One region of the Psychrobacillus sp. FSL K6-4615 genome, then DNA from elsewhere that is predicted to be linked to it. Evidence: riboswitches for the same ligand, from Rfam matches in the RefSeq annotation. Region 1 holds a riboswitch; each other region holds the start of a gene.

Region 1 (5,062 bases):
TCATTACTTCCATACATCCTGAGAAATTTGAATCACATGATGAATTTTAGACCATTGCTCTTTCTCCGTTAAAAGGTTTCCTTCTTCGGTTGAAGAAAACCCGCATTGAGGACTCAAGCAAAGTTGTTCTAGAGGAACATATTTAGTTGCTTCAGTAATTCTATTTTTGACAAGTTCTGTATCCTCTAAAGCTCCATGTTTGGATGTGATTAATCCTAATACAATTGATAAGTCTGAACGAGTAACGTGACGAAGTGGTTCAAATCCACCTGAGCGTTCATCGTCAAACTCTAGAAAAAGACCGTCTACATCTAGTCTTGCAAAAATAGTTTCTGAGACTAACTCATAACTACCGCTTGTAATATATGTGGACTTGAAGTTTCCTCGACAAATATGCATAGTAATTAACAGATCATGGGGACGTTTTGCAATAGATTCATTGATGGCACGTGCCGATAAAGCTAATGCCTCATCTAATTCCATCCCTTTTTCTTTTAAAGAAGCAATGCCTTCCTCAGAAAAAGTAGTTGCCCAAGAAGTATCATCAATTTGAAGGTAACGACAGCCCTCGTCGTATAACGCTTGAATCACATCTTGATAAGCAACAACTAAATCTGCAAACAATTCTTCTTGGCTCGCATAAACTCCCTCTTCAATAGTAGCACGGTACAATAACATATTAGGGCTAGGTATAGTAAATTTAGCTACAGCTTCACCAACTATTCCTTGAAGAAACTTAAAGTGTTCAATCATATAGTGCGTGCTAAACCGGATCTTTCCGGTTACTTTAATACCATGTGCTCTTGTTTGTACACCTTTAAACGTTAATCCTTTGTCTGTTTCATAAAACTCTACCCCGTCAAATCCACTAAGAAAATCGAAATGCCACCATTTACGTCTAAATTCTCCGTCCGAAATAGACTGGAGTCCTATATCTTTTTGTTTGGTGACTAGTTTTGTAATTTCTTCATCTTCTATTTGTTTTAAGTGATCTGCAGTTATTTCATTATTTTCGAATTGTAGACGAGCTTCTTTTAAGCGAGCTGGTCGTAAAAAACTTCCTACGTGATCTGCTTTGAATGGTGTATTTACAACTAGTGATTTTGACATTTTATATTCCTACTTTCTCCTGTTGTTTGGATGCTATTTCTAACGATTGTTCAAAGTCAGCTATTAAATCATCAACATTCTCTAATCCAACGGAAAAACGTAGAAGGCCATCTGTTATGCCCCGCTTTTCTCTTTCTGCTTTAGGCATTGCTGCATGAGACATTTGAGCAGGGTGGGAGAGTATGGATTCTACTCCGCCAAGACTAACTGCGAATACAGGAATCCTAATATTTTCTACGAATGACTTAGCAATGGATCTATTTGGTAAACGGAAGGAAAGAACTGCACCGGCACTACTCGACTGTCTGTTATGTGTATCAAATCCTGGATGAGTGGACAGTCCAGGAAAATATACTTTTTCGACTAAATCATGCCCACTTAAATAGTTGGCAATTTTTCTCGCAGTTTCAGCAGATTTTTCAAATCGTACACTTAGTGTTTTTATCCCTTGTATGAGAGAAAATGAATCTTGTGCACCTAAAATAGCACCGAATGAGTTCTGGATAAATGCTAAACGATTACCTAAATCATCATCTTTTGTAACTGCAAGTCCTGCAATAACATCGCTATGTCCGGATAAAAATTTTGTGGCACTATGTAAAACGACATCTACTCCCAAGTCCAGTGGACGTTGGTATAATGGTGTCATAAATGTATTGTCTAAAAAGGTTAAACAGTCATGGGACTTTGCAAGCTCTACTACTGCATGAATATCAGTGATACCCAAGCAAGGGTTCGAGGGTGTCTCAATGTATATTAGTTTTGTATTGGGTTGTATTGCTCTTGTAATTGCATCGATGTCAGTAAAATCTGCAAAGCTGTGCTCAATCCCAAAACGAGGCAATACTTCAGTAACAAAGCGAAAGGTACCGCCGTATACATCTTCTGTAATAACGATATGATCGCCAGAAGACAAAAGCATAAAAGTAGAAGAAATAGCTGCAATTCCCGAAGCAAATGCAAGTCCTCTAGTTCCTCCCTCTAGTTCCGCAATGGTTTTTTCAAGTGCTTCTCTTGTAGGGTTTCCCGATCGACTATAGTCATAAGGGCCGAAATTATCAAAGCTTTCTTGATGAAAAGTGGAGGATAAATAAATAGGAACATTGACAGCTCCCGTTTTTATTTCTGATTTTCCACGAGTAGAGGCGACGACTAGACTAGTTTCCAATGACTCTTTGAAATCACTCATTTTAAAACCTCACTTTCTAAAGTATTAAATACTTGTTGTAAATCTGTTATTAAATCTTCGACCTCTTCAATTCCCACCGAAAAACGAAGGAGACTATTATCAACCCCTCGTGCAGTTCGTTCCATCTCCGGTATATCCGCATGTGTTTGTGTAGCAGGATAAGTGATAAAGCTTTCCACACCGCCAAGACTCTCTGCAAATACAATTAATTTCAAATTCTCTAGGAAAGGGGCAACCCACTCGCTTTTATGTAAACGGAAGGACAACATCCCACCAACCCCGGGATATAATACATCTTTAACTGCAGGCTCTTGCTTTAAAAATTCTGTAATTCTTTTAGCGTTTAAATCATGTTGCTTCATACGTAGATGAAGCGTCTTTAATCCTCTTATGAGTAACCAAGAATCGAAAGGAGAAAGGACGGCTCCTGCTGCATTATGATTAGTTTGCAGCTGTTCACTAAGTTCCGCACCCTTCGAGACGACAAGTCCCGCAAGAACGTCATTATGTCCACCAATATATTTGGTACCACTATGAATGACAATATCAGCACCCATTTCAATAGGTCGCTGTAAGTAAGGAGTAAGGAATGTATTGTCTACGATTAAAAGTAGATTATGCTCTTTTGCAACCTCAGCAAATAGTTGGATATCAATTTCCAACATCAAAGGGTTTGTTGGGGTTTCAATAAATAAAGCTTTTGTATTTTTGGTTATCAATGCTGTTACTTCTTCAGCTGATTCAAACTTTGCATAAGTGGTACGAATATTGTAAGAATTTGCATACTGGTTAAATAACCGGTAGGTTCCACCATATAAATCATCAGGCGCAATTAATTCATCCCCTGAGCGAAAAAGGGACAAAACCAATTGTATAGCAGCCATGCCAGAACTACAGGCAAAGCCAGCATCTCCATCTTCTAACTTTGCAATTCCATCTTCTAAAATAGCGCGAGTTGGGTTTTTAGTTCGTGTGTAATCATATCCTGTTGACTGCCCGATCCCATTATGTTTGTAAGCTGTTGAAAGATAAATAGGGGGATTTACCGCACCAGTTTTCTCATCACTATGGTTGCCCAATTGAACTAACTGTGTATCGATACTGTTCTTTGACATTAGATGCTCATCCTTTACAATTAAAATAAAAAAAAGAGGATTCTCTAATAAGAAGAGAACCCTCAAGTAATATTGAAGTTTGTCTTCTTATCTTCAAGACGTCAAACGTCTATTTGGAATTAGCACCATACCTAAACGTGGCTGGTTGCTGAGACATCTACGGGCCAATCCCTCCGTCTCTCTGGATAAGAAAAATATATTAAATTATCAAAATTTTTAATTTAAATAAGCTTAACACGTTGCCATTCTTTTAACAAGATGCATTTTGTTCAACATCATAACAAAAATGTCCATATTAAAACAATTACACCGAGTATTAATGATATCCAACCTACTATTAACTTGTGAGAATAAGCTAAAGCTACTAGCCCCAAAAGAACTGCTCCAGCACCTAGCCAAAGCGGAGCATAAAAGAAACCTAGCACCCCTAAAACGATACCTAACAAACCAACCCATAATCCTGTAGAAGACTCCATCGTATCCACCTCCTATCTTGTATTGTAGGAACATAAGGCATAATGCTCCTCGTAATATTATATGAAGGTGTAAGAAAGGGAGATAAACAATCGGAGGGTGTATAGGGTACTTTGCCATTTAATTAAATAAACAAAATACTAGAATGTTGTTAAAAATTTGTTATACTAACAAACAGACCCGTCGGTATGTTAGGAGGAAATTCAGATATGGATACTAAATCACTCATAATTGAAACTGCTACAACACTGTTTCAACAAAAAGGCTACAAAACTGTAGGACTAACAGAAATTTTAAAAGCATGTAACGTTACAAAAGGGGCCCTTTACCACCACTTTCCAAATGGCAAAGACGAACTCTTAATAACTTGTTTACATGCTTTAAAAGAAGATATTACAACAGATATTAAAGTGATTTTCAGTAAGCATCCTTCGACTGAAGATGCCATAATTTCCATGATCGATAAGTTAATTCGTAGTTTTGAAAAGGATGGGACCATCACTGGCTATACATTTAGCAGTATCGTTAGTGAGATGGCGACAATGAGTGAGCCTGTCCGAACCGCTTGTAGTGATTTGTATGAAAATATAGAGCAAATTTATTACATTAAACTATTAGCGGATGGTTTTTCGGTTGAAAAGGCTACTGCCATTTCATTATTATTGACTGCTTCAATTGAAGGAGCAATGATGCTTTGTTTAACTCAGCAATCAACTAATCCCTTAATAAAAATTTCAAAACTATTACCAACTTTATTAAAGAATTTCTGAAAAGGAAAACCAATATCTAAAAAAGAGTACAGTAACTCTGTAATATTGTAGGAATTGTCAGCTGTTTAATGAAACAGCTTTTAATAGTGCACTTAGGAATCTGTGGACTATCTTTAATCCAAGCGAAAACCACCATAATAACATGGTTTGCATATTGGATTTAAATGAAAAAATCTTGGACACTTCAAAGAGTTTTTCTCTCTATAACGTTATCCTCTATTATAAAAATCGACTGTTTTGCTTCATATTAATTGCCAAGGTCTAAATAAGCTTTTTGAAAGGAAGATAAGTAAGATATGCATCAAGATAAAAGACTACCAAGGAATGGTAAAGAAGGCGCGATATTCGGCGCAATCATTTGTACATTATCAGTACTATTTATAGGATCAATCAACATAATTCTT
Region 2 (5,062 bases), 2.9 Mb from region 1:
TTAGTATTCGTTGCAGTACTTACACCTTGCACTACTAGTCCTAGATTTTCTGCTACCTTACTCGCTAGATCCAAATCTACTTGTGCAAACATCTCTAATACTTGCTGACGAACAGTAAGTTCCTTACATTTACCAAGTTCAAAGCTAAATGCATTAATGATATGTTCTTTTTCTGTATCGCTCATACTATTCCAGAATAATATAGCCTGAGTGAAGTGATCCTTGAAACTCTCACTTCGCGCTCTAACTTTACGCGCATCTATTTTTTCCTCATAATGCGTGTATCCACCCTCCGCTTCGCTAACAGGTGTTGGAGTATTGTTAGCAAGAGAGTTTTTATGGTAGCTCACTCTACCTACATTAATCGATTGTCTACCATATCCGTCACGTTGGTTGTTATGGAATGGGCAAACTGGTCTGTTTATCGGAAGCTCATGGAAATTAGGTCCTCCAAGACGTATTAATTGTGTATCTGTATATGAGAATAATCGCCCTTGAAGTAGAGGATCATTAGAGAAATCAATTCCCGGGACAACACTCCCTGGATGGAATGCTACTTGCTCGGTTTCAGCAAATACATTATCTACATTGCGATTTAATGTCATTTTCCCTAGAATTTTAACTGGGATTTCTTCCTCAGGCCATAGTTTAGTAGGGTCTAAAATATCAAAGTCATATTTAAACTCATCTTCCTCTGCGATGAGTTGTACGCCGAATTCATACTCTGGATAGTCCCCATTCTCAATCGCCTCATATAGGTCGCGACGGTGAAAGTCTGGATCTTTCCCATTTATCTTTTGCGCTTCATCCCATACAACTGAGTGGGTACCAAGCAACGGCTTCCAATGAAACTTCACAAAATGGGATTTACCCGCATCATTAACGAAACGGAATGTATTTACACCGAACCCTTCCATCATTCGGAAACTACGAGGAATGGCACGATCAGACATTGTCCACATGACCATATGTGCTGACTCCTGATTGTTGGCAACAAAATCCCAAAACGTATCATGAGCACTAGCAGCTTGTGGAATTTCATTATGGGGCTCTGGTTTTAAAGCATGTACTAGGTCTGGAAATTTAATAGCATCTTGTATGAAAAAGACAGGGATATTATTTGCTACTAAATCATAATTTCCTTCTTCCGTATAAAATTTTGTTGCAAAGCCACGAGCATCGCGTGCTAACTCTCCAGAACCACGTGATCCTGCCACAGTGGAGAACCTCACGAATACAGGAGTCTTTTTACCCGGTGTTTGCAAGAACTTCGCTTTTGTAAATTCACTTGCAGATTCATATACCTCAAACTCCCCATGAGCCGCATAACCTCTAGCATGTACTACTCTTTCTGGTATACGTTCATGATCAAAATGAGTCATTTTTTCACGAAAATGGAAGTCTTCCATTAAAGTAGGGCCTCGTTCTCCTGCTTTAAGGGAAAACTCATCCTCCGAAACTTTAAGTCCTTGATTTGTAGTCATTGCTTGTCCTTGATCGTCCACTCGAAATTCTTCTAATTGTTCATTTTTACTATTTCCAGCTACTTTCTTATCCAAACAAATTCCTCCTCTAATTATCTCTTCCCTATTGTTAATACCCAGGATGACTTTCTAAAAAACCTATAAATTCAATTACATATTTAAATCCTATTAAAGCAATATGAATTACTATTGACTTCACCTAGATGAAGTAGTAAGATTATTTCAACAACTACATACTACTTATTAAGAGAAGCGAAGGGACTGGTCCGATGATGCTTCAGCAACCGCCAAAGCTATGGTATGGTGCTACTTCCAGCAAGAAATTGAGAGATAAGTATTTATTTAACCACTTACTCTTCTCATTTTGAGATGGGTTTTTTATTTCCTCTTAATACCTACTTAACTAATCGGAATAGTTTAAATTAAAGGAGATAGCAACTGTGATAAATTTATACATCAAAACAGAAAAACAGCAGCAATGGATTAATCGTTTGGAAGAATTAGAAGACAAATTTAAAAGCAAATCAGCAGATATTGACGAGAATTCTATTTTCCCAAAAGAAAATGTGGAGGATTTATTAAAACTAGGTTATGCAAGTCTAACTCTACCTGAATCGTATGGGGGCAAAGGTTTTTCTGTCTACGATATGGTTCTTTCACAGGAAATTCTTGCTAGCTTTGATGCAAATACTGCCTTATCGGTAGGGTGGAGTTTAGGTGTAGTAGGCGAACTATACGAAAAAAAATTATGGACACAGGAAAGATTAGACTTTTTCGCTACAGAAGTATTAAATGGTGCACTCATAAATCGTTCCGTCAGTGAAGCACAAACAGGTAGTCCAACACGAGGTGGCAGACCTGGTACTACCGCTATTAAAAAGGGAGATTCTTGGGTACTAAACGGACGTAAAATATTCACAACCGCTTCCCCCGTACTATCCTACTTTTTAACATCTGCTTGGATTGAGGAAGAAGAAAGAATTGGTTTTTTCCTTATACCTCGTGATACGGAGGGGCTTTCCATTGAGGAAACGTGGGATGTAGTTTCCATGCGCGGAACTAGCAGCAATGATTTAGTACTAAGCAATGTAACCGTTCATAAATCCAATTTAGTAGAGCTTCCTGAATTCGCTAGTGGCGGGAAGATCAATGGTTGGCTGCTTCATATACCTGCAACTTATCTTGGAATTGCACAGGCTGCAAGAGACTATGCAGTCCACTTTGCTAATACCCATTCACCCAATAGCTTGAATGGCTCTATTGCACAGCTACCAAACGTACAGCAGCTACTAGGTGAAATAGATTTAGAGCTTACGAAGGCTAGACTCGTCATTTACGGAGTTGCGTCCTCTTATGACAATGAATCTACAAAAGAACTTCTAACCAACGAAGTAAGCGTGGCAAAGCATATCGTTACTAATTCAGCAATCACTATTGTCGACAAAGCGATGCGATTAGTTGGTGCCAAAAGCTTACAAAGAACAAACCCCTTGCAACGTTATTACCGCGATGTTCGAGCAGGACTCCATAATCCCCCTATGGATGATATGACGATAAAAAAACTTGCACTAACTGCGTTAGAGGAAGATAACAATAAAAATTAGTGAAACGAGGAGATTAAATATGAATAAGTACTTTAAATTGGCTGCATTAGGGTTAGCCTCCGTGACAATTTTAGCTGCATGTAGTTCTGGAAAGGCTTCAACGACTTCAGAAGATGGAGATGTTCGAAAAGTAAAAGTTGCCTATGACATGGCATCTAAGCCTATTTCTTGGTTAGATGATAAAGGAAATGCTACGGGATACGATGTAGAAGTTATGAAATTAGTAGATGAACTACTTCCTGACTACGAATTTGAATATATAGGAACGACAAGCGATGATCTATTAATCGGAGTGGAACAAGGTAAGTTTCAAGTAGGTGTAAAAAATGCATTTTGGACAGAGGAACGCACCGAGAAGTTTATTTTCCCTAAAGATTTCCTAGGTCTAAGCAGTGCCGGTCTCGTATTGAAAAAAGAAAATGAGCATATTAAATCATTAGAGGATTTTGCATCTGCCGGCTACTCTTTAGCTCCTATTGCAGCAAACAATGCGCAATATACAGTAATTGACGAATATAACAAGACCAACCCAGATAATCCAGTCAAACTAGATGCCGGAGATGCTTTCACAGTGGATGTAGTCCAATGGGTCAATGAGGGTCGCGTGGACGGCGGAGTAATAATCGAAGGACCATTCCAAAAACAAGTATTAGATGAAAGCGGCCCTTACTATAATCTAAAAGATGAAGTTGTTTACAATGAATTTGCAGTGATTAAAACATGGCCTTTATTCAATAAAAAAGAACAAGACTTTGCAAATGCGTATGACAAAGCTATTAAACAGTTGCAAGAAGAAAAGAAAACAAATGAACTTAGTAAAGAGTTCTACGGTCGAGACCTTTTTGAGGTGTTAGATAAAGTAGAAAGATAAAATTCGTATTTCCATCAAGGCTGCCTAGCGTTGGATACCTGGGCAGCCTTTCAAATTTAAAAGGGAGGAATATTGCACAATATGGAAAAATATTTTGATGTATCGTACATATGGAGCTCACTTCCTATATTACTTCCGTTCTTAAAAGTAACTTTTATGGTTGCTGGATTATCCATTATTTTCGGGACTTTTCTCGGGTTAATCCTTGCTGTGATGAAGCTTGGAAAGAATAAAATTGCTCAAAAAACAGCGCATTTTTATACGACGATTTTAAGATGCACTCCATCTATCGTCTTACTATTTTTAGTGTATTATGGCGTTCCCGCCTTAGCGGACAACTTCGGGTTATATTTACATGATTTAAATACGGCAGTATTTGTAGTTATTACCTTTACCCTCCAATTCGCTGCGATTATGTCGGAAGTTATTAGATCCGCCTTCGATTCTATTGAAAAAGCACAATTTGAAGCCGCCGTTAGCGTTGGGTTAAGTCCATTTCAAGCGTATAGACGAATTATTTTTCCGCAAGCATTGGTTGTCGCACTTCCTAACTTTGGAAATGGACTTATCGCATTACTTCAAGAAGGGTCTCTTGCTTATACCATCGGGCTAATCGATATAGTTGGGAAAGCAAACTTAATCATAGCAGCGAACTACAATACCCATGCATTAGAAATTTTCATCGCTCTTGCTATTGTGTATTGGGTCATCTCTATACTAATCGAGAAATTTTTTGGAAAACTTGAAAAGGTTTTTAGTAAGGGAAAGCAAACAATTAATACGAACTAAGGAGTGTAAATAATGTCGGAAGGTTTAAATTATACGTTTTTAATTGATACATTTTTCATCGCATTATCCGGTGTCCCAATAACACTTCTCGTAACAATTGTTGCTTTGCTTATCGCATTACCTTTAGGTTTTTTATTGGCATTAACACGTATCAATCAAGTACCCGTATTGAACTGGTTCTCCAGAATATATGTTTCCTTCGTTAGAGGAACACCGATCATTATTCAAATTTTTATCGTTTATGCAAGCGTACCCTTAATACTTTCCCTATTTTTCGAAAAGTATAATATCAATATAAATGTCTACAATATCAA
Region 3 (5,062 bases), 2.0 Mb from region 1:
CAAGATGCTCAAGTTCCTGTTGATAATCTTTTAGGTGAAATCGGACGCGGTCACGTTATCGCTTTCAACATATTAAATATTGGTCGTTATAAATTAGGGGTAGGTACAATCGGTGGATCTAAACGTGCGTTAGAATTAGCAATCGCTTATACAAACCAACGTCAACAATTTAAAACACCAATCTCTTCCTTTAATTTAACGAAGAACAAACTAGCTACAATGGCTTCAAAATTATATGCGACAGAAAGCTTAATCTACCGTACTGTAGGATACTTTGAAGAGCGTATGAGTCAGTTAAGCCCAGAAGAGCAAAAAGACGGAAAAGCAATCGCTGCTTCTATCGCTGAATATGCAATTGAATGTTCTATTAACAAAGTAGTAGGATCTGAGGTTCTAGATTACATTGTTGACGAAGCTGTTCAATTACATGGTGGATATGGCTTCATGCAAGAGTATGAAGTAGAGCGCCTTTACCGTGACTCTCGTATTAACCGCATCTTCGAAGGAACAAACGAAATCAACCGCTTAATCGTTCCAGGAACATTCCTGAAAAAAGCAATGAAGGGTGAATTGCCACTTCTTCAAAAAGCTGCGGGCTTACAAGAAGAGCTATTAATGATGATGCCTGAAGAGGTTGGAACAGAAGCACTTGCACAAGAAAAAGTATTAGTAGCTAATGCAAAGAAAATTGGTATTTTAGTAGCTGGGCTTGCTGCTCAACGTTTTGGTACAAAACTAGAGGCAGAGCAAGAAGTACTAGTGAACATTGCGAATATCGCTAATAACCTATTTGCTATGGAATCCGCAGTCCTTCGTACAGAAAAAGCTATCGGTCGTGATGGAGAAGAAAAAGCAGCACAAAAACTTCTTTATACACAAATCTTTACACAAGAAGCGTTTATCGAAATCGAACAAGCGGCAAAAGAAACTCTTATTGCAGCTGTAGATGGAGATAACCAACGTATGATGATTTCTGCTTTACGCAAATTGACTCGCTACACTCCATACAACGTAATTGAGAAAAAACGTGAAGCATCGGTTAAACTGATCGAAGCAGAAAAATACGTTCTTTAATCAATTCATGAAAAAGCCGATTCCTTATGAATCGGCTTTTTTGAAGATTAAGAGTATATAAAATTGTACCGGAACACTGTGTTTTAAGGGTGAAAGAATGAATAATTACTAATACTGATTTGCGTTTCAGGTGGACGCGTTTCGCGGGGTGAGCGATGAGCTAGCGCGTCGCTGTGATATCTCATCTGTCTCACTTATCCCGCAGAAGTCGCCACCTTTCACTTCAATCAATTAAGTTAGTAGTACTCAACTTTAAAATATTGCATAGCTTCTCGCTTAGATATTAAGAGTAGTAAAAGTTAATATAGGGATAAAACCGTCTCCTTAGTTAGGAACATTATTTTAATAAGGAAGTAGAAAGTGGATTTTCTTTGATACGATTCCCTTTCAGCCTTACTTATTTTAAGAAGAAATTATTATATTTAGGTAGTTTTATAATCAATTATCCGAACATTTAAAGCAATCTAGTTGTTTGGAGCGCAGAGCGGTGACACCAGTGGGAACAGTACGAGCTGAAGACCCTGGACTGCATCGCGAGGGAAGCGGCTGAAGCCGGGCCCACGGAAAGCGTCCGCTTGAAGCGGAATTTAATGGCACTTCTATATTCTTATTTTTAAAGGACCGGGCGCATTTTGCTCGGCTTTTCTTGATTGGAGGTTCAATCATATATTAATTTATTCAAAATAATTGCCTATCCTTTCGGCTTTTATGTATGATTAAAAGAAAAAGGTGGTACAACATGACTATTCAATATTATGGCTATCCAAAATGTACAACGTGCAGAAAAGCAAGTAAATGGTTAAAAGATAATGGATTAGATTACATAGACAATCATATTGCTGAAAATCCCCCAACGAGAGAAACTCTTCAAAAAATGTTTGAGGTAAGTGGACTAGAACTAAAAAAATTCTTTAACACTTCCGGTATGAAATATCGCGAGCTTGGACTAAAAGACAAGCTTCCAACAATGTCAGAAGACGAACAATTATCCTTACTTGCTTCGGATGGAATGCTTATTAAACGACCAATTGTTTTTGACGGGAATAAATTAACGCTAGGCTTCAAGGAGCAACAGTTTGAGGATGTATGGAAGACTTCTTAAAGTCACTTGTTTTTACTATTAAAATATGTGAATATAGTAGATGAATGTATTATTAATGGAGAGGGGTATAATATATGAACGCACCTAAAGATTTAAAATACTCAGCAGAGCATGAATGGGTAAAAACTGAAGGCGGCAATGTCCGTATCGGTATTACTGAATTTGCACAATCTGAACTTGGAGATATCGTTTTTGTTGAACTTCCACAAGTTGGAGATGAGATCAAAGCAGGAGATCCGTTTGGAAGTGTTGAATCGGTTAAAACTGTTTCTGAACTGTATGCACCAATTAGCGGTAAAGTAGTAGAGGTAAATACAGAACTAGAAGATAGCCCTGAGTATGTTAACGAATCCCCTTATGAAAATGCATGGATGATTGTTATTGAACCATCTGATGCAGCTGAAGTGGATGGTTTACTTTCTCCAGAAAAATACGAAGAATTAATTTCAGAATAATTTCGAAAACGCCGCTTAATATCGGCGTTTTTTTCATATAATATTGGAAAGGGCATAGTTGGGAGAGAGGCTGAATGGCTATTGTCTTTAGTGAAAAGATAATTCTTGTTGAGGGTAGATCTGATAAACTAAAGCTTTTAAAACTGCTGGATGAATCAACAGAAATTATTTGCACCAATGGAACGATATCGAATGTCAGGCTAGAAGAAATTTTAAGTCCTTATGAAGGCATTCCTATTTATGCGTTTCTGGATGCAGATAAGTCTGGTGAGCAAATTCGCTCTGTCGTGAGAAAAGAATACCCTGAAGCGATTCATCTATATACCAATCCGATGTTCTGCGAAGTAGCGACCACACCATTCAAAGTTTTGGCTTCTATATTAAAAAGTGTTAATATAAAAGTGAAAAGACAATATTTACTTTAGGATGATGTTAATATGAATGAATGGACCTTAGAACAATGGAACAGCCATAAGAACAGTGGGCAGCTTACCATATTTTATATTTATACACCTATGTGTGGAACCTGCCAAGTTGCTAGTAAAATGATGCAAGTTATAAAAGAGATAAAGCCTTTTTTAATTGGTCAAGCAAATATTAACTATCTTGGAGATTTTGCTATGGATCATCAAATTGAAAGTGTGCCATGTCTGCTAATCGCTAAAGGAGGAACGGTATATAAAAAAATATATGCCTTTCAGTCAGTTCCGTTTATCTTGGATGCGATAAAAAGTATTGACGACCAAGTTGTCGTATGATAACATTTGATATACCGACAAATTAATAGTTTTACTCTTATTAAGAGAGGTGGAGGGAAGTGCCCTTTGAAGCCCGGCAACCGTCATGTAAATGAAATGGTGCCAAGTCACGCAAAGCAAATGCTTTGGGAAATGAGAGAATGGATAAATGTTATTAAATTGGATAACTTTAAACCCTTCTGCTCTTTTGCAGGAGGGTTTTTTTAGTTGAAAATGGGAAGAATAAGGTTTTAATACAAAGTAAATTTCAACAACCTGTTAATAATAGATAGGTATAGAATAGTTTAAAGAAAGGGGGCAAGGTTCCCATGATTAGTTTAAAAAATATTTCCAAAAAATTTAGTACGAAACAAGGTACGATTGTTGCAGTGGAAGAGGTGAATCTTGACATAAAAAAGGGTGAGATCTTTGGCATTATTGGTTATAGTGGTGCTGGCAAAAGTACACTCATTCGCTTATTAAATGGATTAGAAAAACCAACTTCAGGTGAAATCATCGTAAATAATGAAGACATCACAAAGATAAATGAAGTGAAGCTTCGCCAAGTAAGACAAAAGGTAAGTATGATTTTTCAACATTTTAATTTGTTATGGTCAAGAACGGTTGAAGAGAATATTGCTTTCCCATTGGAGATCGCCGGTATACCACCAGCTCAACGTTCTCAAAGAGTAAAGGAACTTATTGATTTGGTTGGTCTGGAAGGGCGAGCGCATTATTATCCTTCACAACTATCAGGTGGACAAAAGCAACGTGTTGGGATTGCACGCGCATTAGCCAACCGTCCAGAAGTACTTCTTTGTGATGAAGCAACTTCTGCATTAGACCCCGAAACTACAGATTCTATTTTAGATTTATTAGTTAGTATCAATGCAAAACTAGGTCTGACAATTGTATTAATAACCCATGAGATGCAAGTTATTCAGAAGATATGTGGTCGCGTTGCAGTTATGGAAAAAGGTCATGTAGTAGAAGAAGGAAATGTGCTAGATGTATTTCAAAATCCGCAACAAACGATTACGAAACGTTTTGTTTCGCAGGTCAGTGATTCCAATAAGGCGTTGCAAACAATACAGCAATTAAAAGAACTTTATCCAAATGGCAAGCTGATTAAGCTCGTATTTGTTGGAGAGCAGACTGTACAACCAATACTGTCTAGACTTATCAAACAGTTTGATTTGGAAGTAAATATTGTACAAGGAAATATTTCGCATACACAAACTGGTGCATTTGGTACGCTAATCCTTCAGTTAGAAGGAGAAGCATTACTAATAGATGATGCAATTCGATATATACACGAACAAAAAGTAAATACAGAGGTGATCAACAATGATTAATAATTTGTTTCCTAATGTTGATTGGCCAAAAATGTGGGAAGCCACAGTTGAAACATTATATATGACTGCAGTATCAACAATTTTAACAGCTATTATTGGACTAGTTCTCGGTCTTCTACTTTTCTTAACTAGCCCTCATCAAGCGTGGGCAAACAAATTAGCAAACTGGTTAACAGGAGCTTTCGTCAATATATTCCGCTCCATTCCATTTATTATTTTGATCATTTTGCTAATACCTTTAACGAAGTTTTTGGTCGGAACAATGCGTGGTCCAAATGCGGCCTTCCCGGCTTTAGTAATCGGAGCTGCTCCATTCTACGCCCGTATGGTGTTAATAGC

What was found. A riboswitch is a leader RNA that binds a small molecule or an ion and turns the genes downstream of it on or off. The one in region 1 is predicted to bind S-adenosylmethionine.
Region 2: linked by a shared signal. The riboswitch ahead of MKX53_RS16890 (acyl-CoA dehydrogenase family protein) and the one ahead of MKX53_RS02500 (methionine biosynthesis PLP-dependent protein) in region 1 are both predicted to bind S-adenosylmethionine.
Region 3: linked by a shared signal. The riboswitch ahead of MKX53_RS12775 (methionine ABC transporter ATP-binding protein) and the one ahead of MKX53_RS02500 (methionine biosynthesis PLP-dependent protein) in region 1 are both predicted to bind S-adenosylmethionine.

Annotation. Positions count from the first base shown of each region.
Region 1 is NZ_JBBOYQ010000001.1:507,823-512,884, forward strand. Features, by position in the region: gene MKX53_RS02490 (5-methyltetrahydropteroyltriglutamate--homocysteine S-methyltransferase) at 4-1,110, opposite strand; gene metC (cystathionine beta-lyase) at 1,112-2,299, opposite strand; gene MKX53_RS02500 (methionine biosynthesis PLP-dependent protein) at 2,296-3,414, opposite strand; SAM riboswitch class I at 3,499-3,606, opposite strand; gene MKX53_RS02505 (hypothetical protein) at 3,690-3,890, opposite strand; gene MKX53_RS02510 (TetR/AcrR family transcriptional regulator) at 4,098-4,658, shown strand; gene MKX53_RS02515 (DUF2798 domain-containing protein) at 4,955-5,062, shown strand, end outside.
Region 2 is NZ_JBBOYQ010000001.1:3,374,670-3,379,731, forward strand. Features, by position in the region: gene MKX53_RS16885 (catalase) at 1-1,559, opposite strand, end outside; SAM riboswitch class I at 1,722-1,821, shown strand; gene MKX53_RS16890 (acyl-CoA dehydrogenase family protein) at 1,925-3,088, shown strand; gene MKX53_RS16895 (transporter substrate-binding domain-containing protein) at 3,108-3,959, shown strand; gene MKX53_RS16900 (amino acid ABC transporter permease) at 4,041-4,748, shown strand; gene MKX53_RS16905 (amino acid ABC transporter permease) at 4,761-5,062, shown strand, end outside.
Region 3 is NZ_JBBOYQ010000001.1:2,550,282-2,555,343, reverse strand. Features, by position in the region: gene MKX53_RS12800 (acyl-CoA dehydrogenase family protein) at 1-1,074, shown strand, start outside; gene MKX53_RS12795 (arsenate reductase family protein) at 1,814-2,176, shown strand; gene gcvH (glycine cleavage system protein GcvH) at 2,251-2,631, shown strand; gene MKX53_RS12785 (toprim domain-containing protein) at 2,706-3,056, shown strand; gene MKX53_RS12780 (thioredoxin family protein) at 3,069-3,389, shown strand; SAM riboswitch class I at 3,424-3,528, shown strand; gene MKX53_RS12775 (methionine ABC transporter ATP-binding protein) at 3,698-4,723, shown strand; gene MKX53_RS12770 (methionine ABC transporter permease) at 4,716-5,062, shown strand, end outside.